Regions from separate parts of the Pedobacter sp. SG908 genome, predicted to be linked through region 3. Evidence: riboswitches for the same ligand, from Rfam matches in the RefSeq annotation. Region 3 holds a riboswitch; each other region holds the start of a gene.
The links. Region 3 has a riboswitch for thiamine pyrophosphate ahead of thiD (bifunctional hydroxymethylpyrimidine kinase/phosphomethylpyrimidine kinase). Riboswitches for the same ligand answer to the same signal wherever they lie in the genome.
Positions count from the first base shown of each region.

Region 1 (10,526 bases), 840 kb from region 3:
CTTCCTCCGGCATCTTTTACCTGGTTAAAAACCTCGTTAATTAAGATTTTCCCAACGCCTTTACCGTGCGCCGATGGCAGCACATAAAGCTTGTGCAGCTTATAAATACGCTCTTCGTGTTCAATAATAGAGTAACCTGTAAAACCTAACTGATTTTCGCCCTCTTCTGCAATCAGGAAGACATACCCTTCCATAAATTGTTTCAATAGCTCTCCTTTATTGTACATTTTATCCAACATGTAATCAATCTGTTTCTGCCCGATAATATCGAGGTAGGTTGATGGCCAGGTTGCCACAGCAATATCCCTGATGATTTCTATATCTTCTTCTTTTGCTTTTCTGAGGGTAATCATATTGGTTCGCTAATAAAAATTGGTTGTCCTGAAAAGGTAAATTCTACAAAGCCATCTTTAACTACAATAAAAATTTCTTCCTCATTCTGCTCAAGGTTAGTTACTTCGATGTATCGGTTACCATGGATCAGGAATTCACTTCCCGCAGGTTTCCAAACCGAGAATCCCGATTTTATGGGGTAGTGCTTTGCTCTTTCGGTAAATACCACCAGGTTAATTTTGTCTTCAAATCCTGCAAATTTCTCCAGATCGAATTTCTTTGCAATTACATTCACTGCTGGATATTTCTCTTCGTAAAGATAATTAACGGCCACCATTAAAGCATCAACAGGCCCCTGAATAACTTTTGTATCTTCCTGCGCTTCCTGCCCGTTCCCGTTTACCAGCACATCTACCTTTAAGCCTAAGGAAAAAATCTTATCGTAATTTTCTCCGTTAACCAAAAGCGTAGGGCTCCATTCGAGTAGTTGGCCCAAAAGTTCTTCGTTAAAATTCCCAAGCTCATCGATGTATAAAGCCGGCTCCTGTTTTTCTTTTACAATATGGTGTGAAGACATACTGCGAATATAGAAATTTCGCTTTAAGTACGGTACAGTAAGAATCAGTTAGAGGTAAAATGATTAATTATATACTAGGTGCTTTCTTTAACTAACGTGTAAAAATCTTGATAAGCTTCAATAAAATCATCTGCAAAATTAATGGCTCCGGAAACGGCTATGCCATAAATACCGGTTTGCATTAAAGCTTCTACATCGTAGGTTTTAATCCCACCCACAGCCAATACCGGAATGCTGATGGACTGAGCTTTCAATTCTTTCACTGCTTGTTGATAACCTTCTATGCCCAAGAGATTATACTTGTTGGGCTTGGTTTCGGTTATTGCAAAGGGACCATAACCAGCATAATCAACACCTTCTTGCGCAAGTCTGATTAAATTTTCTACTGTATTTGCCAATCCTCCAAGGGTAATATCATTGCCGACAAGTTTGCGCAGTGCTATAAAATCGGCATCCATATCTTCCATATGAAAACCCTGAATATCGGCCTTTCCATTTAAATGAATATGATCGGTAACGATTAAGGTGGTACCCCAATCATCACAGATTTCTGCAATAGCATTAATATCCTGCAGGAGCGCTTCATCATTTTTGCTCAGGCAACGGTACTGGATCCATTTTGCACCAGCCTCGCAAGCCAGTTGCGCCTGTTCAATGTGTGAGCGGTGCGGGATATCGTGCGTAATGTAATGAAGTTTCTCTATGTATTTCATGCTTGGTATGGTAGAATTAATGGCTTTAAAATCAGGATGCCAATATAAAACAAAATCGCCATTGGGTGTTTATCTTCCAATGACGATTTACTGTTTTTTAGCTTTAAGCTTTTCTAAAACTTAACGTTCAGGCTTAACAAAAAGTTGGTTCCCGCCTGTGGATAAAAAAAGTTTTCGGTTACCCTGCTTCCACCTGCCTGGTAGCCATAGGTATAACCATTGCTTTCGTATTTCTTATCGAAAATATTGTTTACCAGTAAACCCAGGTTAATATTTTTAACGCCTGCAAATTTAAAATCGTAGCCTAAACGTGCATTGCTTACCCAATAACCGTTAATGGTCCTATCGTTGTTCTGCGTATTATCCAGGTATTGTTTGCTTACATACTTGCTCTGTAAGGCTACAGCAAAACCACTAACAGGTTTGTAAACAAGCTCCCCAAAAAGAACGGCTTTGGGAGAATAAGAAATATCAGTCAATTTGTAGTTGTTTACAACAAATCCGCCATTATCGTAATCTTCATAATATTCGGTAAAGTTCTTGATTTTGTTTCTACTCAACGCAGCATTGGCGTTTAATACAAATTGCTGGTTAATGATATAAGAACCATCTACCTCAATCCCTAAACGATAGCTTCTGTCTACGTTCTGACGATAGTTGGCTCCAACATCATTTATTTGCCCGGTAACTACCAATTGGTTTTTATAGAACATTCCGTAAGCATTGGCACCTAAATTAAATTTATCATTTTTAAATCGATAACCTAACTCTACATCATTCAAACGTTCAGGTTTTGGAGAGATGCCTGCTACCGCAGCATCTGTATAATCATCTCTGTTAGGCTCTTTGTTGGCCACACTAAACGAGGCATATACATTGCTCTGTGGATTGATAAAATATGTTGCCCCAAATTTCGGGTTAAAGAAATTTAAGGTTTCGTTAATGGCCAAAGTGTTCAGTTTATTTTCCGTTCCGGCAACATCGAAATACACCCTGCGATATTGCAGGTCGGCAAATAAACTTAACGATTCAACAGGGCTGTAGTTTACTTTACCATAAACGTTAAAATCGGTTTTAAAACCATCATTATCATAATAATGTCTGTCTATATTTCCGTTTGATGCATATTGCGCCCAGATCACCTGCCCAAAGTGTGCGCCTTTATATTCGTTATATGCACCGCCCAAAGTAAAGTTTAAATTCTTCTGCGGCACATAATTAAAGGCATAAGTAACACCATAGAAATCGTTATCCAACCAGCGCCGGCGGATCAGATCTGTTTCGGTAACCGGAGTTCCGCCTGGAATAACAACCGGATTTAAACCATAATTTTTCAGTTTATCCTGCACCCGGTATTCTTCATAATAACCTTGGCCTTGGGTATAATGTAAGGCGCCATTAAAAGAAAACTGATCAGAAAACTGCCTGGCATAAATTAACTGGTAATGGTTCTGCGTATAGTTATCTGTTTGGTTATTGTATAAGAAACTGTTATAAGTTCTGCCTGAATTTAAAAGGTTTGCAGCATCTTCTGCACCCAATCCATTTCTGGCGATATAGGCATTCATTCCGGCTACGTCATTTTCCAGGCGCGATTGCGGAATACCGTTCCATGATTGATAGGTTTTCTCATTTCCCGAAAAAACGTTTACACGCAACAGGTCTTTATCTCCGTGGTAGGCACCAGATAAGAAATATGATTTAAGCAAGGATGAACCGCGGTCTACATAACCATCCGAACTGATTCTTGATAAGCGGCCGTCAAAACTAAAGCGATTGTTAATCAAACCTGTTCCAACCTTTATCGTGTTTTTCCAGGTATTGAAACTTCCGTAAGTGCTGTTTATTTCGGCATAAGGTTCCATTTCGCTGGCAGTTGTCTGAATATTTAAACTCGCACCAAATGCACCTGCACCATTGGTTGAAGTACCTACACCGCGCTGAATCTGCACGTTATCTACCGATGAAGCAAAATCGGGCATGTTTACATAAAACGTACCTGAACTTTCGCTGTCGTTTATCGGAATACCATTAACCGTTACATTGATCCTGCTATTGTCGCTACCACGGATACGGATGCCTGTGTAACCTACGCCAGCACCAGCATCAGAATTAACCACAACTCCCGGTGTGTTTTGAAGGATGAAAGGCAGATCCTGTCCGAAGTTATTCTGCTGGATTTCCTCCTTGCCAATATTCTTGTAGGTAGTGGCCGATTTTTCTGTTGCCCGTGTTGCACGAACAATTACCTCCTCAGCTAAGAAATTTTGTGGTGAGAGGCTAAAATCTAACGCGGTATTCTGTTTAAGCTCTACAGTCTTTTCGATTGTTTTATAGCCTACATAACTCACTACAATAGTGTATTTTCCATTAACGAGGTTTGTGATACTATAATTTCCTGAAGCATCGCTTACAACTGCTGTTTTTTGATTTCTTAATTTAACCGTAGCACCAGGAAGAGGTTGCTGATTTTGATCTGTTACCTTACCTGTAACAGAAATTTGTGCCGATACAAAGAAGGGCAACATTGCAACAAGTGCTGCAAAAAGTAAATTTTTCAATTTTATTGTTTTTAGTTAAACTCATCGGAAAAGGGGCATTGCCGATTTTCAGTTAAACTTCCATAACTCCAATCCCTACGCCGGCATTACCCGGATCAGGTGCATGGTCTTTAAATTCCAATGATCAAAATTCAATTTTCAGACGTTTGGAAATTGAGTATTTTGATTTGATTATTCAAAGCCAATGGGTATGATCTCAGCCTGTTTTTGTGTTATTTAAACAAGGCACCCCTAATGATGGTGCAAATGTAGAAAATTTTAAGCAATTCGAGTGTTTTTTGATACTTTCTGGGTTAAATCTCTAAAAACTGATTGCGCAAATGGTGAATTTTGTACCTTTTAGGTTTAGAAAACGAAGGTTCTGTGCCCTGAAGCAAACCGCTGTACCTAAACCCGACAGCAGCGGACACGGAGTGCAACGAAGTAAAGCGGATGGCAGGGCTACAGCACCTATGAAATACTAACCTTTCATTTCCTAAAAAGAAAAACATTTTATTATTAGTTGGAAATGAGCGGTTCTATGCTTTTGGCTTTTTCAGCCCCGCTTTCTGGTACGAGTTCCGATGAAGGATCGGAAGCGCTTCCCGACAATCGGGTTTATTTGACAAAATTTGGCGCCCTGAAGCAAACCGCTGTTAATTAAACCCGCCGGTTGCCAAAAGCTACTAACAATCGTCTCCAAACCAAAAAAACTTAATTTAATGAAAGAATGCCACTTTTCCTTATTCCTGAATTACAGGGTCAAAAAATCATCAATAGCCTTAATTGCATTCGCTACCCTTTCATCGCCCAAACCGCCAATTACTTTGTAATTCGCATTTAAGGTGCGGAGTTCTTTATGCCAAACCTCCATAAAATACTCTCGTTTCTCCGGAAAATCGCGCAGCGGATCGTCCTGCCATGGTAAATCGATATCCATCAACAAGTACAGATCGTACGGCCGTTTCGGCAAGGCATCTAACACAATCTCTGGTGTTTCGCCAAGCACTTCATCGCTCCATATCTTTACGGTAATAAAAGTGGTATCGCAAATAATAAAATCGCTTCCGGTGGTTACTAAAACTGCATCCTCTAAAGCGACCTGACCATAGTACATATTCACTTCATCTTGTAGGGTATAATCGGCAACCAGGTTTTCGCAATAGTAACGGGCATACTCTGGCACCCACGAAACTTTATAGTATTTTGCCAGCAATTGAGATATAGTAGATTTTCCCGTACTTTCCGGACCAACAATAGCAATCTTTTTAATATTTTTATTCACGATACGTTTTCTTGAATACTGTCAAATGTAAAAGAAAAAGCCTTAAAAGAAAAAATCCGGTTGAGGAGGGCTCCTCTAACCGGATAATAAACCAAACAAACTATTTATGAAGAAATCCTCATGGCGGGTAACTAATCCGCGGAGGAAGCTTTAGATCATTGTCTAAAGTATATACAAAACGCATATATGTTCTGCTTATTACAACATTATTGCCAATATTTCGATCATCACAACTTCGTGACTTAATTCTGACTCACAGCACCACTTTTACGAAATTCTTTTAACAATAATTAACATTTACAATAAAATCGTACATTTAATTTTTACATCCGTGTATAATTTATAGTACAATCAGAAAAATAGTGTTCATTATTTAAAACTATTTGTACTAAATGCTGTTACTTATTTAAGACATCAACAACTAAAACGTTATACTATGAAAAAGTTATGTGTTGTATTATCCCTTCTTATTGTGTTTGCTTTAGGTTCTATTGCCTTTACAAATATTAAACTAGGGGGAATAATAGGGAAAATTACACCAGGCGATGCGGCTTCTGCTGTTTCACTTGTAGCTGCGACAGACACGCTAAAAGCGCAGATTAATCAAGGTGTTTTTACTTTTACTAACCTTAAAGAAGGCGTTTATACCGTTGTGGTAAAAGCCAATGCACCATATAAAGATGCCGTAATAGAAAAGGTTGCCGTAAAAGATAGCGCGACTACAGATTTAGGCGAAATTAAATTACAACAGTAGCTTATTTCTCAGAAGAAAAATCTAAAAAGAGCGCCTAAATCGTGCTCTTTTTTATTTTAAAAAAAACGCCCCAAAATCGGGCTAAAGATGTATCTTTGCATCCCGACAGAACAGTTGGGATTTTCCTTCTAAAAGCAAAAAACCTTCTTGCTTCTTCACCTTCGGGTTCAACACTTTAGAATTTTAATTATTGTTTAAGCTTTATCATGCCTAAAGACACTTCCATCCGCTCAGTACTGATTATCGGATCTGGACCAATTATTATTGGCCAAGCCTGTGAATTTGATTACTCGGGTTCGCAAGCGGCACTTTCTTTAAAAGAAGAAGGGATTACCGTTTCCATCATCAACTCCAATCCGGCTACTATTATGACGGACAAGGTTATCGGCGACCATGTTTACCTGCGCCCGCTAACTGTTGATTCAATAGAGGCTATTTTACAAGAGCATATCGACTCTGCAGATTTACCTAGAATTGATGCTGTACTTCCTACAATGGGAGGCCAAACCGCACTAAACCTATGTAAAGAAGCTGAAGAGCGTGGTGTTTGGGAAAAATACGGTGTAAAAGTGGTTGGTGTAGACGTTGCTGCAATTGAAAAAACCGAAAACCGTGAAGCTTTCCGCCAATTAATGGTTGATATAGGTGTAGGTGTTGCAGAATCGAGAATTGCCAACTCATTTTTAGAAGGTAAAGAAGCTGCACAAGAAATTGGTTACCCATTGGTAATCCGCCCTTCATATACTTTAGGTGGCTCTGGTGGTGGTTTCGTACACAAAAAAGAAGAATTCGATGCCGCTTTAAAGCGTGGCTTAGAAGCTTCGCCAACCCACGAAGTTTTGGTAGAGAAAGCGGTTTTAGGCTGGAAAGAATACGAGTTAGAGTTGTTGAGAGATAGCAATGATAACGTAATCATCATCTGTTCGATCGAAAACTTCGATCCGATGGGTATCCACACAGGAGACTCGATCACTGTTGCCCCAGCAATGACCCTATCTGATCGTTGTTACCAGGAAATGCGTAACCAGGCGATCAAAATGATGCGTGCAATCGGCAACTTCGCCGGTGGTTGTAACGTTCAGTTTTCGGTTAACCCGGTAGACGATGAAATTATCGCCATCGAAATTAACCCGCGTGTGTCACGTTCATCAGCTTTGGCAAGTAAAGCAACCGGTTATCCAATTGCAAAAATTGCGGCTAAACTGGCCATCGGTTACAACCTGGATGAAATTGAAAATCAGATTACCAAAACCACTTCAGCATATTTCGAACCTACTTTAGATTATGTAATTGTTAAAGTACCTCGCTGGAACTTCGATAAATTTAAAGGCGCGAACAAAGAGCTTGGCCTGCAGATGAAATCGGTTGGTGAGGTAATGGCAATTGGCCGTACTTTTATCGAAGCATTACAAAAAGCTTGTCAGAGTTTAGAGATCAACCGCGCTGGCCTAGGCGCAGATGGCAGACAGGTGCGCAATATAGAAGAGATTATGGACGGTTTGGAGCATGCTTCGTGGAACCGTTTATTCTTAATAAAAGATGCCATGGCAATGGGTGTACCTTTGGAGTCGATCCGTAAGGTAACCAAAATTGACAAATGGTTCTTAAACCAGATTCAGGAGCTTGTATTGCTTGAAACTGAATTGAAAAGATACTCTTTAAACAATATCCCTCAGGATTTCTTCGTAACCCTTAAACAAAAAGGCTTCTCTGATATCCAGATTGCCTGGTTGTTAGGCAATGTTACTGAAGATGAAGTTTACGATCGCCGTAAAGCTTTAGGCATAAACAGGGTATATAAAATGGTTGATACCTGCGCTGCGGAGTTCCCGGCAAAAACGCCATACTATTACTCTACTTTCGAAGAGGAAAATGAATCTGTTCCATCCGACAGGAAAAAGGTAATTGTATTGGGTTCAGGCCCTAACCGTATTGGCCAGGGCATCGAATTCGATTACTCTTGCGTACACGGCTTATTGGCCGCCAAAGAATCAGGTTTCGAAGCCATCATGATTAACTGTAATCCTGAAACGGTTTCAACAGACTTTAACATGGCCGATAAATTATATTTCGAGCCGGTTTTCTGGGAACATGTTCGCGAAATTATCGATTTAGAAAAACCTGAAGGTGTAATTGTTCAGCTGGGTGGACAAACAGCCTTGAAAATGGCTGAAAAACTAACCGAAAAAGGCATCAAAATTATCGGAACATCTTTCGAGAACATGGACATTGCCGAAGACCGCGGCCGTTTCTCAGACTTACTGAAAGATTTAGATATTCCTTATCCAAAATATGGTGTTGCAGAAAATGCCGAAGAAGCAATTGTTGTAGCAAACGAAGTAGGTTACCCAGTGTTGGTTCGTCCGAGTTATGTATTGGGTGGACAGGGCATGAGCATTGTAATTAACGATGAAGACCTGGAAAAAGCAGTAGTAAAATTATTGGGCGATTTACCGGGCAACCGTGTATTGATCGATCACTTTTTAGATAGGGCAGAAGAGGCCGAATCTGATTCGATTTCTGATGGTGAGGATGTGCACATTGTAGGCATGATGGAACACATCGAGCCGGCAGGTATCCATTCAGGAGATTCATTTGCCGTATTGCCTACATTCAGCTTATCAGAAACGGTAACTAAAGCAATGGAAGAGTACTCGATCAAAATTGCTAAAGCATTAGATGTACGTGGTTTATTAAACATTCAGTTCGCCATTAAGGATGAGAAAGTTTATGTAATCGAGGCGAACCCTAGGGCATCCCGTACGGTTCCTTTCATTGCAAAAGCTTACGATGTTCCATACATTAATATCGCAGCTAAAATTATGCTGGGTGTAGCGAAGCTGAAAGATTTTACGATCGTTCGTAAACTTAAAGGTTATGCCATTAAAGAACCGGTTTTCTCTTACGAGAAATTCCCGGAGGTAGCGAAAGAATTAGGACCTGAAATGAAATCTACAGGTGAGGCCATCCGTTTCATCAAAGATTTAGAAGATCCATACTTCCGCAAGCTTTACAAAGATAAATCGATGTATTTGAGTAAATAATAATAACGAAGTTAGATGTGTTAGGTTACACTAACACATCTAACTTTAACAACTGTATTTAGAATGAGCTTTGATAAATTGATATTTTCAATAGCCTATGATATGACAGGTGATTATGAAACGTCAAAAGACGTAGTTCAGGATATTAACTTAAAATTTTTAGAAAGCCCAATTGCTGAAATTGTTGCAGACAAAAGAAATTATGTCATTAGAACGACCATAAATCATTGTTTAAACTTAAAAAAAAGAGAGCAGCGATTAGCATATACCGGATCTTGGCTGCCTGAGCCAATTGTATCGGGCCGGGAACAAACCATCCACCATTCTAAATTTGAAGAACATAATTCGCTCTGTTACGAGCTGATTTTTTTATTGGAACAACTTTCGCTAACCGAAAGGGCAGTTTTTGTATTAAGGGAAGCATTTGATTTTGATCATAAAGAAATTGCAGAAGCAATAAATATTTCATCAGCCAATTCCAGGCAGCTTTTCAAGAGGGCAAAAGAAAAAGTCGCAAACCTCAAACACAATTCTATTTCAGATGCTACATCAATCGCGGTAGCCAAAAAATTTGTTTCTCTTATCAGTAATGGAGAGATAGAAGAATTGATTGCTATTTTTAACGATAATATTTCTATTATCGGCGATGGCGGCGGCAAAGCCCCGGCAATAGCAAAACCAATTTTCGGAAAACAAGCAGTTGCACAGTTTATGGTAAAACTTTTCAGCAACAAAAACTACTCACCAACATTTTCTTTTACCGAAATTTTATCTCAACCGGCTATCGTCATTTATATCAATGGAGAAATAATCTGCGTACAGGTATTATCGCTCCAGGAAAATAAAATCTCCCAGGTTTTTGCAGTTATAAATCCTGATAAACTTACGCATTTCGATAACGATTTTAAATTCGTTGTCACATAACTGAAGGGCTGATTGTTTTATACTGTAAATACTAAAAAAAACAGATATGAACATTACACAACCATTTCTTCAACCGATCGAAAATCCAAAAGGATTGATGATGAGAATTGTATATTTCCTTACCCGGAGGCAGCTTGGCAAAGTAATAACCCCCGTAAAAGTGTTTTCGGCAAGACTACCGGCAGCTTTCGGCATGTTAGGCGGAAAAATATATCAATTGGATAAAAAGCTGAAATTATCAAAAGAATTGCGATTACTGATCAGACAGCGGGTAGCCCATATTAACATCTGCGAATTCTGTATAGACACCGGCAGGTTTATTGCTATTAAAGAAGCCATGAATGAAGCCAAATTTG
Region 1 is NZ_JAAOYY010000002.1:194,192-204,717, forward strand. Features, by position in the region: gene FHT21_RS15820 (GNAT family N-acetyltransferase) at 1-353, opposite strand, end outside; gene FHT21_RS15825 (thiamine pyrophosphokinase) at 350-910, opposite strand; gene FHT21_RS15830 (thiamine phosphate synthase) at 985-1,623, opposite strand; gene FHT21_RS15835 (TonB-dependent receptor) at 1,737-4,184, opposite strand; TPP riboswitch at 4,239-4,426, opposite strand; gene FHT21_RS15840 (ATP-binding protein) at 4,918-5,448, opposite strand; gene FHT21_RS15845 (carboxypeptidase regulatory-like domain-containing protein) at 5,885-6,202, shown strand; gene carB (carbamoyl-phosphate synthase large subunit) at 6,409-9,246, shown strand; gene FHT21_RS15855 (sigma-70 family RNA polymerase sigma factor) at 9,310-10,170, shown strand; gene FHT21_RS15860 (carboxymuconolactone decarboxylase family protein) at 10,217-10,526, shown strand, end outside.
Region 1: another riboswitch for thiamine pyrophosphate. It lies ahead of FHT21_RS15835 (TonB-dependent receptor); the one in region 3 lies ahead of thiD (bifunctional hydroxymethylpyrimidine kinase/phosphomethylpyrimidine kinase).

Region 2 (10,526 bases), 810 kb from region 3:
AGATGTTTTTAAAGCTCATCTTTTTGTTACTTTTAGCTTGTAATGATAACTCTCGAGAACGACTATATAAAAGTTAGCCTGGCGGCTAAAGGCGCAGAACTTCAAGGCTTATTTAGTAAAGAAACCAAGCTGGAATATTTATGGGATGCCAACGCTAAGTATTGGGCAAAACACAGTCCGGTTTTATTTCCTATTGTTGGTTCATTAAAAAACAATAGTTTTATTTACCAGGGTAAAAACTACGAACTACCCCGTCACGGTTTCGCCCGGGATCATGTTTTTAATTTCGAAAAAATAAGTGATACCGAAGCTGTTTTTACCTTAACCCAAAACGAAGATACCTTAAAAGTATATCCCTTTTATTTTGAACTGAAACTGAGGTATCAATTAATAGATAGAAAACTGAACTTAACTTACGAGGTAAAAAATACAGGTACTGCCGAGCTTTTATTCTCAATTGGTGCACACCCTGCATTTGCTGTGCCCAATACGCCCAATACGGTTTACGAAGATTACTACCTGGCCTTTAATGCCGATGAGAAATTAACTTTCTGGAAACTTGAAGATGGATTAGTAGCCAACGAAACGGAGCTCATTGAACTGGGAGGTCACAGGTTAAACCTTAAACATAGCCTGTTTTATAACGATGCATTGGTTTTTAAAACCCTGCAGAGCAATTGTATTAGTTTACTTAACACCAAAAACGATTATGGCCTGCATTTCCATTTCGAAGAATTTCCTTTCTTTGGCATATGGGCCGCCACCGATGCGCCATTTATTTGTTTGGAGCCTTGGTGCGGAGTTGCTGATGGTGTTAACCACGATCAGGAATTAGCACGTAAAGAAGGTATAATAAAACTTGATATAGGCGAAAACTGGTCGCGGTTTTGGGAAGTAGAGTGTTTCTAAAACTGGTATTGATGTAATAAAATAACACAACAGCTTTCATTTCTTAATCTATATTAGGCGAGTTGGTTTTTATTACTTGCTGTAGTGTACAGGATCAAGTTGGCGGCCATTGTTCGTTTTGTACTAACACTTACCTTTATTCACCTTAAAATTCTGTCGCCACGGTGTAGTGAAAATCACTACCTATTAAGGGGTATTTTTACCTTTTAATTTGATGTTAACATGTTGATAACTATATTTATTATGTTAAAATTAAATCAACGGGACGATTTAGATTGAAACGAGCAGCCTTTCAGCAATGAAAGGCTCTTTTTTTTGCAAAAAACACGCCCCCAAAAGAGGACGTGTTTACTCAAACTAAAATTATTTTGGGACGATTGAGAATTAATTCAAACAAATGTTTAATACCCTGATACAAATATGAAAAAGATATGAGAATTATTCCCGTTCAGTTTTATTCATCTGTAAAAGAATAACTTACCCAAAAGCTACTATAAAATGAATAAAACATTTTAGTCTATTTAAAACAGTATTTTCTCAAGTTCGGCACCTGATTTAAACTCATCGCAACAAAGTGGAACCATACAAGCTTATTAATTTAAAGATGTCAAAAACGCCCTTACATTTGTCTCAAGCGCACCCATTTTGTCATTGCTAAGCGCTGTAACTTAGTTGTAAACAAAATAAATAAGATTATGGCTACCATGCACCCTTACTTAAACTTCGACGGCCAGGCCGAAGAAGCTTTTAATTTTTATAAGTCGGTTTTTGGAGGAGAATTTACCTTCTTTGCAAAAATGAGCGATGCACCCGAATCGGACAAATTAACGGAAGCGGAAAAAAACCGCGTAATGCATGTAGCGCTACCCATTAATGAACATACCACTTTAATGGCGTCTGATTGTGTACCTTCTGCGGGGCATGTACTTAAAGAAGGTAATAACATGTATATTAACATCCAGGCGGAGAGCCGCGAAGATGCCGATCGCCTATTTAATGGCCTTTCAGCAGGTGGCACTATCGAAATGCCAATGGAAGATATGTTCTGGGGCGATTACTTCGGTAGCTTTAAAGACAGGTTCGGTATCCAATGGATGGTTAATTTTAGTAATGCTCAATAATTTGATAGCTGCTAAGGCCCATATAGGTGCATCGTCATTGCGAAACCGATTTTTCATCGGCTGAAGCAATCTTTATCGCTAGTTGGAAAGATTGCTTCGTCGTTCCTCCTCACCATGACGCCCCTTCTATTGGAATATGTTATTGATAGCCTCCAATGATAATTGGGGGCTATTTTTTGCAGCTAAATATTAGCTAATGCCTTAACCAGATCCTGAAAGCCAGGCCGCTCTAACGGCGATGCAACTAAACAGGCATCTCTTAAGGCAGCCAAAGCATCCGAACATGTTTCGTTTACCGCTCCGTTTTTTAAAGAAAGTAAATCATCAAGCAGGTAACCATAAGCACTCACTTCTATCCGCTCCAGCGCAAAGGCGAGCCTAACATCAGCCAGATCATAAAAACTTGCGGCACCGAAATCGCCGAACAAGGTACTTCCCTCATCATCAATCAGGATATTATGCGCATATAAATCGCCATGCATAATCCCGGCCTCGTGCAGTTGCGCAGCTAGGGAGGCAATGGTTTTGGCAATGCTCAATATCTGGTTTTCTGACAGCTGCATCCCTTCAGGAAAAACATCCCTGGTGCAGCTTTCTAAACTCGGCGGATTACCCAGGTTATAAAAATGATGCGGAATGAGGTCCATCACCAGCCCTTTTTTATCCTCCGGATGTAGGGCAATCTGTCCGATTAAATTAACCAAACCAGGATGGTAACCCGCTGCAATGTAGGCCGTCATTTCATCTTCCGGCAAACCATCGCTGGTTACATTGCCCTTAAATATTTTAACGGCCACCTCTTGAGTTTCATCACCAATAGTCCTGTTTGCTTTCGAAATAATGCCCGAAGCACCCTCACCCAATAAATGGTTAATCTCTAAATCGTGCCAATTAATCAACGAGAGTGTTTCTACAGCTGGCGTTTTACTAAAGTTGTTCCCCGAAAATGCAATCCACGAAAGTTTAGGCATCGTAGCCATCCATTGCGGCAGCTCATGCAGTTTATTAGCGGCAATGCGCAGCAACGATAAATTTTGGCAATTGCTTAATTCCTCAGGCAATTGCGTTAAACGGTTGCCCGATAACATCAGCTTTTGCATCCGCCTACATAGACCAATTTCTTTTGGTAATTCGGCAATGTTGTTATTTGTTAAAATCAGCCAGCGAAGATTAGGATTCAGCGATTTTGCCGGCACCGATACAATCTGGTTAGATTTAAAACCTGCAATATCCAACAAAGGGCAGTCGCCTAGTACCTCTGGCATCACCTTAAAAAGGTTTTCAGAACAAAAGAAAATCTTCAATTTCTTTAAACGCCCAAAATCTGCCGGAAGGGCGCTTAGCCTGTTAAAAGAAAGGTCCAATACTTCCAGTGTATCAGCCAAATCGAATATTTCCCTTGGGAATTCTGTTAAATTTTCAGAAAGTTTTAACGACACCGCTCCTTTAAGTTTTCCGCTTTGTAATGCTAACAGGTTTTGCATGGATTGTGCTGGTTTTAATTTAAAACGAAGATAAGGCTAAGTTTTGTTTAAAGATCAATTTAAGTCTATTGTATGCTCTACTGCTATCTGGTGTAAGAAATATTCATCATGCGATACCACCAAAAGTGTTCCTTGGTATTCATTAATGGCTGCCGTTAAAATTTCTATATTCTGGATATCGAGGTTATTGGTAGGCTCATCGAGGATCATAAGGTCGGGCGATTGGTTGCTGATGGTTAACGAACAAAGAATCAACCGCATTTTTTCGCCGCCACTTAAGGCTAAGCAGGGTTTATTCCATTCGGTTTTATCAAATAAAAACCGGCTTAAACGGATTTTTACTTCATGCTCCTGTAATGCGCCCAAGTTATATTGTTGCGCCTGTTCGTAAACGGTAAGTTGATTATCAATCAACGAATAATCCTGATCAATATATATGGAGCTAATGCCAGCTTGATTTAAACTTCCCGTCGAGGGTTGCAGCTGATCCAAAATAAGCTTGATCAAGGTGGTTTTGCCTGAGCCGTTTCTACCTCTTATTGCGTAACGTCCGCCACTAAAAATCTGAAAGCTAATTGGTTCTTTCCAAATGAACTGATTGCGGAAAGCAAAGTTGATTTCCTTAGCCGCTACAATACTTTTTCCTTTATGTAAGGTAGGCTGATTGAAACCGATTTTCATTTTATCGGCATCGGGTAATGCGGAACGCAGTTGGCTCATTTCGGTCGAAATATGTTCGAGTTTTTCTGCGTGCACCCCCTTCAGCTTTGCGGTACTTTTTTCTGCATTATTTTTTAACGTATTCATAGAAATGGTCGGTAATCCGGCTTTTTCCTGTTTTTTCTTCCCTCTGGCATCAAGCTTCTGTTGCCGCTCCAGCGATTCTCTTTCTACCTCTTTAGCCTTACGCAGTGCTTTTCCCCTCGCTTTTAAATCATTGTACAAAGCCTCATTTTCAGTTTTCTTTTGTGCCGCATAGAAATCGTAATTTCCGCCGTACAAGGTTATTCCCTGCTTACTTAATTCGTAAACTTTCTCCATTTGGTTTAATAAAGTCCGGTCGTGACTCACTACCACAAAAGTAGCCCTGGCCGACCGGATATAATCATATAACCTGTTTCTACCTTCCAGATCCAAATGATTGGTCGGCTCATCCAGCAAAACAATATCCGGGCGGTGTATGGCAATGCCAGCTAAAAATACGCTGGTTTTTTGCCCGCCACTTAACCTTTCCATTTTCTGGTTTACATCTAAATCTTTCAATCGCCAATGGCTTAAGGCTTCCGCACAACGTTCCTCAATGGTCCAGTCATCATTGAGTATGGCCATGTTTTCGTCGGTTACTTCTCCCTTGAGGATTTCATTCAGTGCTTTTAGTTTATCTTCAATCCTGAGTGCCTGTGCAATTGTCAAATCATTAAACTGGCCAAAAAGCTGAGGTATATAATAGGGTGGCGATTCTGTTTTTGCATGCCCGGCGGTTGGCATAAGTTTGCCTGCTAAAATTTTTAAAAGTGTCGATTTCCCTGCGCCATTATGGCCAATGAGTGCAATTTTTTCGTATTTGTTGATGGTGAGATTTAAATCTGAAAACAGTAAATCTCCATTAGCGTGGATATAGCTAGCTCCTTGTAGATTAAGCATAAATTTCTTTTTATTGGTAAATAATTGCAGGAGCGGAAATGCTCTGCCTGTTATCTATTTTTCTGAAAAGAAATTAATCTTACATCTATCGGGCGATTTTGGTGATGATGCAAAGGTAAGGAATTTTTACGTTTTGCAAAAGGCGGGTGGCTAGTTCACGGTCTTTAGTCGGAGGTTTGGGAGAAAAGTGTCGTCATTGCGAGAAGGCTTTTTCAGCCGACGAAGCAATCTTACAACGATCGCTAGTGGCGTGCGATTTAAGATTATTCATTCTTGCTAGTGTTTTTATTGGTATTCATGACCTCTCTATGTTCGGTTGGCTTCGTGCCTCGCAATCGCAGAGCCTCTGGGTTCTTCACTGCACTCAAAACGATAACAATACAGTTATCGATAAAGTATAGATTTTATCTATATCAATTTTTATTTGCATTAGAAATTTAATCGCATATATTTACAAAAAACTTTAGGGGTGCCTACGTGCTGAGAAATACCCTTTGAACCTGATGCAGTTAGTACTGCCGAAGGGAAAAGTGAAAGCAATTTAACATTGCTGTCTTTTCGATCTCCATTTTGGGGCAATCTCTATAGTTTTTCCAATTTTTTAAAATATGGAAGTAACTATAAACAATCAAAACCATCTGCTCAACGAGGCCTGTTCCATCGAACAGATGCTTGCTGCTGTCATTTCAACGGAAACAAATGGCCTTGCCATTGCCGTAAACCAAACCATTATTCCCAAATCAGACTGGGCAACCCATGTATTAAATCCAGCCGATCAGGTTATACTTATAAAAGCCACTCAAGGCGGATAAAAACAGCTACTCATATGAAACAAGAAAAAACACCGAACCAAGAAGTAATCAGCCGTAGCCCTTTCCCGGCCTCACGCAAAATCTTTGTACCTGGAAAAATCCACGATATCCAGGTGGCCATGCGCGAAATCAGTTTAACGGAAACCAAAATCCACAATGGCTTTGGCTTAACCGAGCCTAATCCGCCTGTAACGGTTTACGATACCAGCGGACCATATACCGACCCCAATGCTGTTATTGATGTAAAAAAAGGCTTACCACGCCTAAGGGAACAATGGATAAAAGACCGACTTGACGTAGAAGAGCTCCCTCAATTATCTTCTGCTTATGGGCAACAGCGCCTGGCCGATGAGAAGCTTGATGCTTTACGCTTTAATTTCATCAACAAACCCTACAAAGCGCAAGCCGGTGCCAATGTATCTCAAATGCATTATGCAAAAAAAGGCATCATTACAGCCGAAATGGAATACATCGCCATTAGGGAAAACCAACAGATCGAACTACTCAACGCACAATTGGGCGAGCAGCACGATGTAATGAACCACCAGCACCAAGGCAATAGCTTTGGCGCAAATACCCCTAAGGGCTACATTACACCCGAATTTGTAAGGGCAGAGGTAGCGGCTGGTAGGGCGGTAATCCCCTGCAACATCAATCATCCCGAGCTCGAGCCTATGATTATTGGCCGAAACTTTCTGGTCAAAATTAACGCCAATATCGGTAACTCGGCCGTTACTTCTACCATCGAAGAAGAAGTAGAAAAAGCCGTTTGGGCCTGCCGTTGGGGAGCCGATACCATTATGGATTTATCAACAGGGAAAAATATCCACGAAACCCGCGAATGGATTATCCGCAATTCGCCTGTGCCCATCGGTACCGTTCCGATTTATCAGGCCCTTGAAAAAGTAAACGGAAAAGCCGAAGACCTCACCTGGGAAATTTTCCGCGATACTTTAATTGAGCAGGCCGAACAAGGTGTAGATTATTTTACCATCCATGCTGGTGTCTTACTTCGTTATGTACCATTAACAGCGAAAAGAATCACCGGCATTGTTTCGCGTGGCGGATCTATTATGGCCAAATGGTGCCTGGCCCATCACAAAGAAAACTTCCTGTATACCCATTTCGAAGAAATCTGCGAAATTATGAAAGCCTACGATGTAGCCTTTTCGTTAGGAGATGGTTTAAGACCCGGCTGTATTGCCGACGCCAACGATGCCGCACAGTTTTCTGAATTGGAAACGCTGGGCGAACTGACCAAAATAGCATGGAAACACGATGTACAAACCATTATAGAGGGACCAGGGCACGTACCTATGCACCTGATTAAAGCCAATATGGAAAAACAGCTCGATCATTGCGGCGAAGCTCCTTTTTATACTTTAGGGCCTTTAACTACCGATATTGCGCCGGGTTACGACCACATTACCTCGGCCATCGGTGCGGCCATGATCGGTTGGTTTGGCACAGCGATGCTCTGTTATGTAACCCCGAAAGAACATTTAGGCTTACCAAACAAAAAAGATGTAAAAGACGGGGTGATCACCTATAAAATTGCTGCGCATGCAGCCGATTTAGCTAAAGGTCACCCCGGCGCACAATACCGCGATAATGCTTTAAGTAAGGCACGGTTCGAGTTTAGATGGGAAGATCAGTTTAATTTATCGCTCGATCCCGATACGGCAAAAGAATTCCATGATGAAACCCTGCCAGCCGAAGGCGCCAAGATTGCGCATTTCTGTTCGATGTGCGGCCCCAATTTCTGCTCGATGAAAATTACGCAGGATGTGAGGGAGTATGCGGCAAAACAAGGTGTGGAAGCAGAAGAGGCTTTGGCGCAGGGCATGCAGGAAAAATCGAAAGAATTTACCCAAAAAGGAAGCGAAATTTATTCTTAAGCCATTATGGAACTGATTGTAATCGCCAAGCCAACCCTTTTTAAGGAAGAATGCCATCTTGTAAATCAGCTTTTCGAAGCCGGCTTACAGGTTTTTCATTTGCGTAAGGATAATGCCGATGAAACCGGGTACCGAAAAATTGTAGAAGGGATCTCACCCGAATACCATCCACGCATTGCCCTGCACCATTTCCATGCCTTGGCCAACGATTATAATATTAAAAGAATCCACCATACCGAAAGCTTCAGAAAAAATTTAACGACCAATATATTGCCCAAAAACCATATACTAAGCACTTCCATCCATCAATTATCAGCAATTGATGATATTGCCCCGTATCACTACAGTTTTTTTGGTCCCGTATTTAACAGCCTCTCCAAACCCGGTTACATGGGGGTTATTCCTCCAGATTTTCATTTAAATAAGCCTAACAGCAATACAAAATTAATCGCTTTGGGCGGCATTGGCCTCAACCAGATCGATCAGGTAAAAAAAATGAACTTCGATGGCGTTGCGCTATTGGGTTGTGTCTGGAACGATCCTTCCCAGGCCCTAACTACTTTTAAAAAAGCCCAGGCCAAATGCCTTGCTTATACTCAACATTTAACAATACAACCATGATCCAGCCCTTACAATATATTTCGCAAGCCCCTAAAACAGGCACGCATATCGATGCCATTGAGCAGGTGCTCCAAGCTGGCGGAAAATGGATCCAGCTGCGCATTAAAAACCAGGCCGAAGCCGAAATCCTGCCTTTTGCAAAAGCCGCGCAGGCTTTATGCGAAACTTACGGTGCCAAATTAATCATAAACGATTATCCGCAGCTGGCGAAAGCCGTAAATAGTTACGGTGTGCATTTGGGTCTGCAGGATATGCCCATTCTTGAAGCCAGAAAAATTATTGGCAAACACCAGATTATCGGCGGTACAGCCAATACTTTCGAACATATCCAGCAAAGGGTAGCCGAAGGGGCAGATTATATCGGTTTGGGTCCGTTTAGGTTTACGCGTACAAAAGAAAATCTGAGCCCTATTGTAGGTTTGGAAGGTTACCAGAAGTTAATGGAAAAAGTGCGACAGGCTGGCATTAGCACCCCTATTATTGCCATAGGTGGTATTGAAACAGCAGATATTCCGGCTATACTCGAAACCGGAATTTACGGAATTGCCATCTCGGCAGCACTCACCAACCAAACACAAACGGCTGCGGTTCTTGAAGAAATCAACAGCAAGTTCAGTATTCATTCGATTTAAAAATTACAGATATGTTAACCATAGCAAATCAAACCTTTAGCTCTCGCCTCTTTACCGGTACCGGAAAATTTAGTTCTGCCAAAGAGATGGAAAGTGCCTTAATTGCCTCGGCCTCCGAACTGGTTACCGTAGCGCTCAAACGTGTAGATTTAAAAGGAAAAGATGATGATATCCTTCAGCACCTTAAACACCCGCATATTAACTTATTGCCCAATACTTCGGGTGTGCGTAATGCCAAAGAAGCCATTTTTGCGGCACAGCTCGCGCGCGAAGCTTTAGAAACCAACTGGATCAAGTTAGAAATCCACCCCGATCCGAAATACCTCATGCCAGATCCGATCGAAACGCTTAAAGCAACCGAAGAACTGGTTAAACTTGGTTTTGTGGTATTGCCTTATATTCATGCCGACCCGGTTTTATGTAAACGGTTAGAAGATGTAGGCACCGCAGCGGTGATGCCCTTAGGCTCACCCATTGGCAGTAATAAAGGTTTAAAAACCATCGATTTTTTAGAGATTATTATTAGCCAGAGCAAGGTTCCGGTAATTGTAGATGCAGGCATAGGTGCACCTTCTGATGCAGCAAAAGCGATGGAAATTGGTGCAGATGCCGTTCTGGTAAACACCGCTATCGCCATTGCTAAAGATCCAACCAATATGGCCATTGCCTTTAAACTGGCTGTTGAGGCTGGCAGAATGGCTTTCGAATCTAAACTGGGTGGCCAGCAGCAGTATGCCGCAGCCAGCAGCCCTTTAACCGCATTTTTGGATGAAGAGTTTTAACGAAGTATTCGAATCCCATAACTGGGACCATACCAAAGCCAGCATTTACGATAAAACAGCTGCTGATGTAGAAGGGGCTTTAAACAATCCGCAGCGCACTTTGGAAGATTTTAAAGCGCTCATTTCCCCGGCTGCGTTACCCTATCTCGAAGATATGGCGCAGATGAGTCAGCGTTTAACCTTAGACCGTTTTGGCAGGGTAATCCAGATGTATATCCCTTTATACCTCTCCAACGAGTGCAATAATATTTGCACTTATTGTGGCTTCAGCTACGATAATAAGGTAAGGCGCAGAACGCTTAACCCGGTGGAAATTATGCAGGAGGTTGCCGTAATTAAAGAGATGGGTTATGACCACGTGCTGCTGGTAACAGGCGAAGCCAACCAAAGTGTACATACCGATTATTTTAAAAAAGTATTAGACCTCATCAGTCCACACTTTGCCCATATAGCCATGGAGGTACAACCTTTGGATGTAGCCGACTATGAAACCCTTATTCCGCACGGGCTAAATACAGTATTGGTTTATCAGGAAACCTACCATCAGGACGATTACCGAAAACACCACCCTAAAGGTAAAAAATCTAACTTTTTATACCGCTTAGAAACCCCTGACCGCTTAG
Region 2 is NZ_JAAOYY010000002.1:218,699-229,224, forward strand. Features, by position in the region: gene FHT21_RS15930 (aldose 1-epimerase family protein) at 43-909, shown strand; gene FHT21_RS15935 (VOC family protein) at 1,605-2,030, shown strand; gene FHT21_RS15940 (leucine-rich repeat-containing protein kinase family protein) at 2,213-3,514, opposite strand; gene abc-f (ribosomal protection-like ABC-F family protein) at 3,569-5,158, opposite strand; TPP riboswitch at 5,614-5,702, shown strand; gene thiS (sulfur carrier protein ThiS) at 5,767-5,970, shown strand; gene thiC (phosphomethylpyrimidine synthase ThiC) at 5,985-7,868, shown strand; gene FHT21_RS15960 (thiamine phosphate synthase) at 7,875-8,489, shown strand; gene FHT21_RS15965 (thiamine phosphate synthase) at 8,486-9,121, shown strand; gene FHT21_RS15970 (thiazole synthase) at 9,133-9,903, shown strand; gene thiH (2-iminoacetate synthase ThiH) at 9,890-10,526, shown strand, end outside.
Region 2: another riboswitch for thiamine pyrophosphate. It lies ahead of thiS (sulfur carrier protein ThiS); the one in region 3 lies ahead of thiD (bifunctional hydroxymethylpyrimidine kinase/phosphomethylpyrimidine kinase).

Region 3 (10,526 bases):
AATCTATTTATACAACAATTAAAAAAAATGAAAAAACACTTACAGCTTACCGCATTATTTATTCTTGTAGCATTAACCGGAATGGCCCAGTCTAAATCTGGCTCATTTAGTAAAGGCGATAACCTCTTTAACATCGGAGTAGGTATTGGTAGCCCATTTTTTGGTTCGGGTTATACCTCATCGTTACCTGTCAATCCATCAATTAGTTACGAAAGGGGAGTTTCTGATGCGATCAGTGTAGGCGGCCAGTTATCGTATGCAAGTTCTAAATACGAAGGCTTTAATAATAGTTATAGTTTTAAGCAAAATGCGATTTACATAGGTGCAAGAGGCTCTTATCATTTTAATGAACTTCTTAATGTTGATCCTAAATTTGACCTTTATGGTGGCGCAAGCCTTGGTTATGTTACCGTTAGTGTAAGTGATAATCAAGGATCTTATGAGGGGACAGCAAGTGGCATGGGCTTTGGTTTGTATGCAGGAGGTAAATATTATTTAAAATCAAGTACCGCCCTATATGCCGAATTAGGCTATCAAAGTCTCTCGTTTTTAAACGTCGGAATTGCTTTTAAATTTTAAAGACGGAAGCTTTCGTCTTTAAACATTAAAGTGGGTACCAGATTGCGATTTTTTTTAAAAAAATTGCGGAAGAAGTAAAGGCAGAACTAGAAATTGAGTTTGTTAGTTGAGTTAATGTGATGGCTGGTAGCAATACCAGCCATTTTTATTGGCAATGCTCTTGTTTAACCAGAAAGAAATGTTCCTCTGTGAAAAGAATTTATGTTGCAAAAGGAATTGATTTAGTTCTTGGAAATTACCTAGCTTAGTATAAAGCAATAGAACTTTGTATGGTAAAAAAAGGATTATGGATTTTATTTGCAACCTTCGCATTGCTGATTGGGCTCTACCCAATGATTTATTTTTTGATGGATAGGAAATTTGGATTATTAAATTCAAAGTCGGTTGAGTTGTTGACCAATACTTTCTGGAACATTGGTTTTTATATGCATATCATTTTCGGAGGAGTCGCTTTATTGATCGGTTGGACACAATTTAGTCCGAAAATGAGAAATAGGCGTATGGCACTTCACCGAAAACTGGGCAAAGTTTATGTGGTCGCTGTACTGCTTAGCGCATTAGCGGGTATTTATATTGGCTTTTTTGCAACAGGTGGGTGGATTTCTTCAACAGGCTTTATATGCTTAGGCATCATTTGGTTTTACACTACCTTAAAGGCTTATTTATATATTAAACGCGGAGCAGTTGAACAACATCAAAAAATGATGGTTTATAGTTATGCAGCTTGTTTTGCTGCTGTAACATTAAGGATTTGGCTGCCAATTTTGACAATGGTTTATGGCGATTTTTCAAAAGCCTACCTGGTTGTTGCCTGGTTATGCTGGATTCCAAATTTGATTGTTGCCTATTTGTTAACAAGAAAAACAACTAATATTGATTCAGTTGTTCATTAGTCAATAGTTCATTTGTAACTGGTTCATGGCTGATAGTATAATTGGTTAATTAACGCACAACGGCAAAGACTTAGCCCAACTTAGCTATTTGTTTATTGCGCCGAACCAAATATTTTATAGTCTTAAAGTAAAATGTTTTTATGCTCAGCAATTTATCGATATTTTAACTTTATGGGATTATCCTGTTTGGCCTTAGTAATGACACATTGTTTATAGCTATGAACTAATAAGCTATATACCGATGGCTATGATTGCAAGACTATTACCCAATCGACTTTCAGCTTTCCGCCTTTTTTCCCTACATTTGGCTAATCAAAATTCTCATAAAATTATGCAATACGATGTCGTTGTTATCGGTTCAGGGCCGGGCGGTTATGTAGGCGCAATCCGTTGTGCTCAGTTAGGTTTAAAAACTGCAGTTGTTGAAAAATATAAAACTTTTGGAGGTACTTGCTTAAACGTAGGTTGTATCCCATCTAAAGCTTTATTAGATTCTTCAGAGCATTTTCACAACGCTGCTCACACATTCACTACCCATGGTATCAACTTAAAAGATTTAAAGGTTGATATGAAACAAATGATTGCCCGTAAAGACGATGTTGTTGCTCAAAACACTGCCGGTATCACTTATTTGTTCAAGAAAAATAAAATCGATTCTTTCGAAGGTGTTGGTTCTTTTGTTGATAAAAACACCATTCTGGTAACTAAAGCCGATGGCTCTACAGAGACGTTGTCAGCTAAAAATGTAATCATTGCTACAGGTTCTAAACCAACAGCTTTACCATTTTTACCAATCGATAAAAAACGCATTATCACCTCAACTGAGGCTTTAAATATTAAAGAAGTACCAAAAACGATGGTCGTAATCGGCGGTGGTGTAATTGGTTTAGAGTTAGGTTCGGTATATGCCCGTTTGGGTACAAAAGTTTCTGTTGTTGAGTTTTTACCATCTATCATCAGTACTATGGATGCTGGTTTGGGTAAAGAACTGCAGCGTGTGTTAAAGAAAACTTTGGGCATGGAGTTTTACATGGGCCACAAAGTTACCGGTGCTACCACTAAAGGTAAAACCGTAACTGTTACGGCCGAAACACCTAAAGGCGAATCCATTTCTTTAGAAGCCGATTATTGTATCGTTGCTGTTGGCCGTACGGCTTATAGCGAAGGTTTAGGTTTAGATAAAATCGGTATCACTGTTGAAGAAAGAGGTAAAAAAATTCCGGTTAATGAGCATTTAGAAACTTCTGTTAAAGGTGTTTACGCTATTGGTGATGTAATTACCGGTGCGATGTTGGCACACAAAGCGGAAGATGAAGGTACATATGTTGCTGAAACAATTGCAGGTCAGAAACCACATATCAATTATAACTTAATTCCTGGAGTGGTTTATACTTGGCCAGAGGTTGCCTCTGTAGGCTTAACCGAAGAGCAGTTAAAAGAAAAAGGTGTTAAATATAAAGCAGGTTCATTCCCTTTCAAAGCCAGTGGGCGCGCGAAAGCGAGTATGGATACCGATGGTTTCATTAAAGTTTTGGCCGATGCCGCAACAGATGAAGTTTTAGGTGTACACATGATTGGCCCACGTGCTGCAGATATGATTGCCGAGGCGGTTATTGCAATGGAATTCCGTGCCTCAGCTGAGGATATTGCACGTACCTGCCATGCGCATCCAACCTATACCGAAGCCTTAAAAGAAGCTGCACTTGCTGCAACTGATAACAGAGCAATACACATTTAATTCTTCGGTTGGTGAATGCACCAGTCAATAGAAAATATTTTGAAGCCGGTAAGCAATTAGCGGCTTTTTTGTTGTTAACCCTATCTGGTTTTAAAAAACGGATGGGGCTTTAATTTGATTTGTTTTTTTGTTCGCTTTTTGTGAAGCTAATTATTGACATGAAGTCCTGCTTCGTGTAAAATTTGTATACAAAATCAGTCTTACTTGTAGTCTATCAGCTTACACATTTATTTTCGTGTAAAATTAACTATCTGGGTGTTTTGTAATTATTATGTTACCCTATATTTGACACAGTCGTCCCACTTATATTATTGTTAAAGCAAACCATATCAGTATGATGGGAAACTTCTGTTGAACCAATTCAAAAAAAAACAAAAAGTAATTGGTAATATCTTCTTTAATGCTAAAGCTGGTCTTTGACATTAAATCTCTCACATTTACGGTTAAACGATGCAACCTAAACAGGATTGTAAGATCCATTATGTGGTTCAAAAAAAGCCAGAAGTAATTGGCAATAACCGAGTGCGCTTAAAATAACCCCAAATTATATTAATTATCAACTTTTACTAACTAATTATTCTACAAACATGAAAAAAGTATCAATTAAGAATTTGTTTTATTTCGTTGCCACCATGGGTGCCGCATTTGTAATGACCACTACAGGATGTAAAAAAAATGAAAAATCAATGGCCGATTCCGAGATCAATACTGCAGCGCTGGGCGATGTATCTTTGGATAAGGTAATTAAAGACCTGAAAACAATCAGGGCGATAGGTTTTGATCCCATCAGTGCTAAAATAGTGGCCGATGGGTACATTGTTGAAGGTGATGTACACCTAAGCAGAAAAAGCCTGGATGGTTTTGGTACACAGCCAGCACGCCAGGAGCAGTACTCCACCCAGTATAAAATTGCTACATCGGGTGTAAGAACAATTAATCTGGCGCTTACCAATTCGGGCAGTGCCGGCAATTTGAACACTGCTTTTGATAATACAGTGAAAGACCTAAACAACCTAAAACTACCTTCATTAAAATTTGTAAGGGTTACCGATGTCACTAAAGCCGATATCACTGTTGCTTTTAAAGATCTGGGCGGAGCCGATGCAAGCGGTAATGTAACCTTAGGGCAGGATGGATCGTTTGTAAATCCTGATGGAAACCCGGGTAGCGATATTTCTTTAAACAGTAACCCTGATGCAGGTATTGCATCAGCCAGTGTATCATTTCTTCAAAGCGTATTAGACCATGAATTTGGTCACGCAATTGGTTTGAGACATACTGATTACCGCGATAGATTATACGGCCAGTTGAAATCATCAAATGGTTCTAATCCAAGCGCAGCTACTCAAGATGCTACACTTACCAGTTTGACAAAACAATTAGTTGATGATCAATATGGTGCCGGTACCTGGAACAGGCAATCGGCTAGTTCGAAAGCTTCATTAAAAGCGCAGGTTTTTGCTGCATATTTTGATGAAGGTGATGGTTCAAGCTCAGATTACTCGTTGGCTACACATATTTATGGTACCCCACTTACGCCTACCTATACTAACAATACCTGGACTACCGCAACAGATCCGCTTTCTATTATGATTTCATTTGCCAACAGCAGCAACCTTACTTATAGTGCGTATGATAATATCGCCTTATTGGGTTTATATGGCAGTGCCAATCAGCAAGCATTGATCAAAAGTTACCTTACTTCAACAGGAACTGTAACATCGGCAGCTAATGCTAAAGGAATAACTACTGTAGCCCAGGTGGTAACAGCAGTTAAAGCAGCAATTTAAAGCAATTATTTTGCTTAACTAAAGGGGGTTACGGCCTATAAACCTAAATGGGTTTGTAGGCCGTTTTTTATAGAAAAACAAGTAAGCCTTGGTTTAAAACCTTTTAATATGCTTTATCTCTCGTGCTTTTAGGGGTATTCTATTTATTTGGACATGTCCCAAGCTGCGCAAGGGTCGGGCTATCCGTTTCAATCTTTTGTTATACTTTCGGCTGCGCTTAAGCCAACAACAAAAGGATTTACACTGCTATCCCTAATGCAAAAACCTAGTGCAGATAGAAATTGTTGGCTCTTTAATAATGACATTTCTTTTCTTGAACCCTTCAATTGAGTGAGGATCTGCATTGTTTGATCACAGGACTTTATTTATTTCCTTTATATTTTCTTAATAAAATGATAACAATTAGCGCCTAAAAAACAGCATTTTAGCAATTTATTTTTGCGGTTCAGATATTAAAACCATGAACTGTAAAAAACTATTTGGTGCAATTCTTATTGCGTCGTTGGCAATTGCTGCCTGCAAAAAAGATTCAACTGATGATCCGATTGTAGATCCTCCAATTGAAGCTATCGTTCCTGAAAAAATCGACAGTTTTAAAGAAACTACCTCTATTGATTTAGGTGGAGAATTCGCTTCAGAGATTTCTGCATACGATCCCTTAACGAAAAGATTATTTGTAGTGAGTAATGATGGGGGAACCAAAGTTGATGTAGTAGATATGAGCAAGTATCCAACTGTTACAAAATTGCAAACCTTAACCTTTGCAGTCAACGCTGGTATTAATAGCGTAGCAGTTAGTAACGGTTTATTGGCAATTGCTTTAGATGGAGCTGATAAGCAAGGCAATGGTGATGTTTTCGTGCTTAAAACGTCAGATTTATCAGAAGTTAAAAAAATTACAGTAGGTGCCATGCCAGATATGGTAACTTTTAGTCCAGATGGCAACTACATTTTATCTGCCAACGAAGGTGAACCGAACCTGGCTTATACGGTTGATCCTAAAGGCACTATTTCTATTATTAATATCAAAGATAATTATTCGGTAAAAACGCTTGATTTCTCGGCCTTTGAACCACAAAAAGCTACATTACTGGCTGGTGGTTTCAGGATTTATGGTTATAATGCGAGTTTTGCCCAGGATATTGAGCCAGAATACATTGCGGTAAGCAGCGATTCTAAGAAAGCTTATGTTACCTTACAGGAAAACAACGGCGTTGCTGAAGTTGATATCTTAGCAGGAACCATTACGAAGATTATTCCATTAGGCACAAGAGATATTAGCCTGGCTGAAAATGCTTTCGATGTTAGTGATAAAGATGGTAAAAAAGTTTTGGGTACATGGCCAATAAAAGCTTATTACCTGCCAGATGCAATCTCTTATTTTACTACTAATGGTACGGCCTATCTGGCGCTGGCAAATGAAGGCGATACCCGCCAGGACTATACACCAAAAGAAGCGAAAGAAGAAGTACGCGTAAAAGATCTGATGTTAGATCCGGCTAAGTTTCCTAATGCTGCAACCCTGCAGTTAGATGCGAATTTGGGAAGGCTTACTGTAACCAATACAGCTGGTTTTACTATGGTTGGTACAAACAAAGTGTATCAGGAATTATTTTCAACCGGAGGAAGATCTGTGAGTATTCTTAATGCAAATACGGGAGCTTTGGTAACCAACATCGGTAAAGACCTTGAGCAACACGTAATTGATGCCGGTAAATACGATGATGATCGCTCAGATAATAAAGGCGTAGAAGTAGAAAGTGTAACTGTTGCACAAGTAAACGGACAAACCCTGGCTTTTATTGGTCTGGAACGTGCAGATGCAATCGCCATTTATGATGTGACCAATCCAGCGGCACCAAAATTTGTTCAGTTATGCTCTACAGGCGATGCGCCTGAGGGTTTAATGTTTGTTAAACCAAAAGATAGTCCGAATGGCAGAAGTTTATTAATTGTTTCAAATGAAGGAGATGGTACCGTTCGGTTCTATCAGCCCGATAAAATATAAACGCTATCCCTTATTAATTATTATGTTTTAGCCCCGATGTAAAATCGGGGTTTTTGTTTTTTAGAGTTGTCAATTTTAATAGGCCTTTCGCTGTTAAGGTGCCAACTTTTCGCTTATAATTCATTTCTATAAACGAAGAATAAAAACTAAGCACTATATTGCAAACAAAATAAAACTTTAGGGGTGCCTTCAAATAAGTTGGCTGAGAATATACCCATTTTATAGGTGAAAGATAAAAGGTAAAAGGCGGAAGGTTAAAAACCCTATGCACTATGCCTCAAATCCCATACCCTATAAATGAACCTGATCCGGATCATGCCGGCGTAGGAAATTAGTTTGTCTGCAAAAAATGCGTAAAAATGCATGCTGCATTTGAAGACTCCTGAAGTTGTACAACAAAATGAAGTCTTTAGCAATGAATTATATTAATGTATTAACAATAGCCGGCTCGGATAGTGGCGGTGGTGCAGGCATTCAGGCCGATTTAAAAACCTTTTCTGCCTTGGGCTGTTTTGGTACATCGGTAATTACAGCGGTAACGGCGCAGAATACAATGGGAGTGCGCTCAGTGCACGGCATCCCAGCCGAAATAATTAAAGATCAGTTACAAGCGGTATTGGATGATATAGCGCCAGTAGCCATTAAAATCGGAATGATTAACCTGGCAGAAGTGGTTGGTATAATTGAAACAGAACTTAAGAATTACCTGCCGAAAGTACCTGTTATTTTAGATCCCGTTATGATAGCTACCAGTGGTCATAAATTGATAGCACCTGATACTGTTGAGCAATTAATTAACAAATTGTTTCCATTAGTAAGCTTGGTTACTCCGAATATTGATGAAGCGGTTATCCTTGCCGAACAACCCATTCATAACCTCGATGATATGATTGGTGCGGGTAAGAAAATTATTGAAAAAGGGGCAAAAGCTGTTCTGGTTAAAGGAGGGCATTTAATAGGTCCGGTAATTTATGATGTTTTAATTTGCGGAAGCGATGCTCCCGTTATACTCGAAAGTACTTTTATTGCTTCTAAAAATCTACATGGAACGGGCTGTACACTTTCATCAGCTATAGCCGCAGAAATGGCTAAAGGCAAAACGTTGCTGGCTGCAATTAAAAATGCAAAAAACTACATTAGTCAGGCCTTGCAAGCAGGTAGTGAAGTAAAAACAGGTGAAGGTAATGGACCGCTAAACCACTTTTTTGAACCTTTAAAATTAATTATTCAATGAAGTGGAGCGACGATGCCTGGGAAAGGGTTAAACCCATCTATAACAAAATTTTAACCATGCCTTTTAACCTGGAGCTAAGTGATGGTACTTTGCCAAAGGAAAAATTTATTTTCTACCTGGCACAGGATGCCTATTACTTATTGGAATTTGGAAGAACCTTAAGCACCATTAGTGGCCGTATGCAAGATGCAGATTTGGTGATGGCTTTTGCCGGATTTTCTACAGGTGCCATTTTTGCCGAGCGTAGTCTGCACGAAAGTTATTTTGTAGAATTTGGTTTAGCAAACGAAGTGCAACCTACTCCATCTACACTTTTGTATACCAATTATATTCTTAGCCAGGCTGCGTACGCCAATGTAGAAATAGCAGTAGCAGCCGTTTTGCCATGCTTTTGGATCTATAAGGCAGTTGGCGACCATATTTTTGCACAACAGACCGACAATCAAAATCCCTATAAAAGATGGATCGATATGTATGCAGGCGTTGAATTTGCTACAGCAGTAGAAAAAGCGATTGATATCGCCGATCAACTGGCCGCGCAGGCTAATGCAGCAACTCAACAAAAAATGCTGGCTGTTTTTGAAATGGCAACCCGTTTAGAATGGATGTTTTGGGACAGTGCTTATGAACTCGAAAAATGGAAAATCTAAGATTTTAGCCCCATGAGGTATAAATACTTTAATAAAATGTTAAAAATTTGTGGGTATTTCCAATAGATTTAAAGAACTTTGCAGTTCATTGTATAATTTAAAACATCACTTTGGAAGAAAGCACGCAAGAACAGGAAATTTTAAGTAAACAAGAAGATAAACCTGTATTAGCGCAAAGCTCTCCGAAACAAGTACGATTTGCCATATCTGCCTTTTACTTTATGCAAGGGGTGTGTTTTGCAAGTTGGGCCAGTAGGATTCCGACTTTTAAAGCGTCAATGGGCCTAAACGATGCCGAACTAGGCTCTATTCTTTTTGCGCTACCTGCAGGACAGATTATTACGATGTTTTTTTCTGCAAAACTGACCACTCATTTTGGGAGCAAAAAAATGCTTCGGGCAACTGCACCGCTTTATGCTATTGCATTAACTTTTTTGGCCCTGGCTACCACTGGTTGGCAGTTGGCAGCCTTTTTGGTGCTGTTTGGTATAACGGGTAATCTTTGCAATATTGCTTTAAATACCCAGGGGGTTGCAGGCGAAAATTATTATGGCAAACCCATTATGAGTTCTTTCCACGGGGCCTGGAGTATTGGTAATTTAACCGGGGCTTTAATTGCTTTAGGTTTGGTGAATTTAAAATTGGGGATGTACACCCACTTCTGGATCATTGCCTTAATATCGCTAACAAATGTAGTGCTTAGCTCGAAAAAATTGTTAGACCATAATAATAGGCCCGATGTTTCTGTTGAGAAAACAAAATTTTTTACTATGCCACAGGGCATTTTGGTTTTGTTGGGTATTATTGCTTTTTGCAGTATGGCTACAGAAGGAACGATGTTCGATTGGAGTGCTATTTATTTCGAAGATGTGGTGAAATTACCACATAATAAGGCGATTATTGGTTATGCATCGTTCATGTTTATGATGGCGAGTGGCAGGTTTTTAGGGGTGTTTTTAATCGGTAAATTCGGACGGAAAAATCTTTTGCAAATTAGTGGTGCCATTATATCGATAGGTATGGCGCTTGCCGTAATATTCCCGGAAATTGTTGTCGCCATTTTTGGCTTTATGCTTATTGGTTTCGGCGTTTCGAGTATTGTGCCAATGGTATATAGCATCGCTGGTAACAATAAAAAAGTGCCGGCTGGTAAAGCTATAACCATGGTTTCGAGTATTGGTTATTTCGCATTTCTGTTTGGCCCGCCGTTAATCGGTTATGTTTCGCAACTATCTAGCCTGCGTTATTCTTTCGGTATCATTTCCGTTTTTGGTTTGCTGATTACTTTTTTGGTCACGAAAATTAAGACTATAAATTAGGATTTCATTTCTTGAAAAAATATATGGATTATTTGGAGCGCCGTACCTGTACATAAAAGAGGGTTCCTTCCCGTTTTTCGCTTGTGTGCTTCCTCGTTCCTCGTTGCTGCAGGATACCGCTTCAACCGGGGCTAAAGTGACACGGCAGTTTTTTATTTGATCGGTGCATGTGCACAAACCCCTGTTTCTAAACCCGATTGCAATGTAAAGCCCGCAGCATAGCGAGGACTTGAAATGAAAAGCGGGACTGAAGCTGCCCAAGAACTACCTAACGTCCATTTCCAGGTTTTAAAAAAGCATTATCAACTGACGTCC
Region 3 is NZ_JAAOYY010000002.1:1,032,256-1,042,781, forward strand. Features, by position in the region: gene FHT21_RS19505 (outer membrane beta-barrel protein) at 28-579, shown strand; gene FHT21_RS19510 (DUF2306 domain-containing protein) at 927-1,472, shown strand; gene lpdA (dihydrolipoyl dehydrogenase) at 1,804-3,210, shown strand; gene FHT21_RS19520 (M57 family metalloprotease) at 3,798-5,000, shown strand; gene FHT21_RS19525 (choice-of-anchor I family protein) at 5,461-7,008, shown strand; TPP riboswitch at 7,178-7,356, shown strand; gene thiD (bifunctional hydroxymethylpyrimidine kinase/phosphomethylpyrimidine kinase) at 7,424-8,242, shown strand; gene FHT21_RS19535 (TenA family protein) at 8,239-8,892, shown strand; gene FHT21_RS19540 (MFS transporter) at 9,003-10,211, shown strand.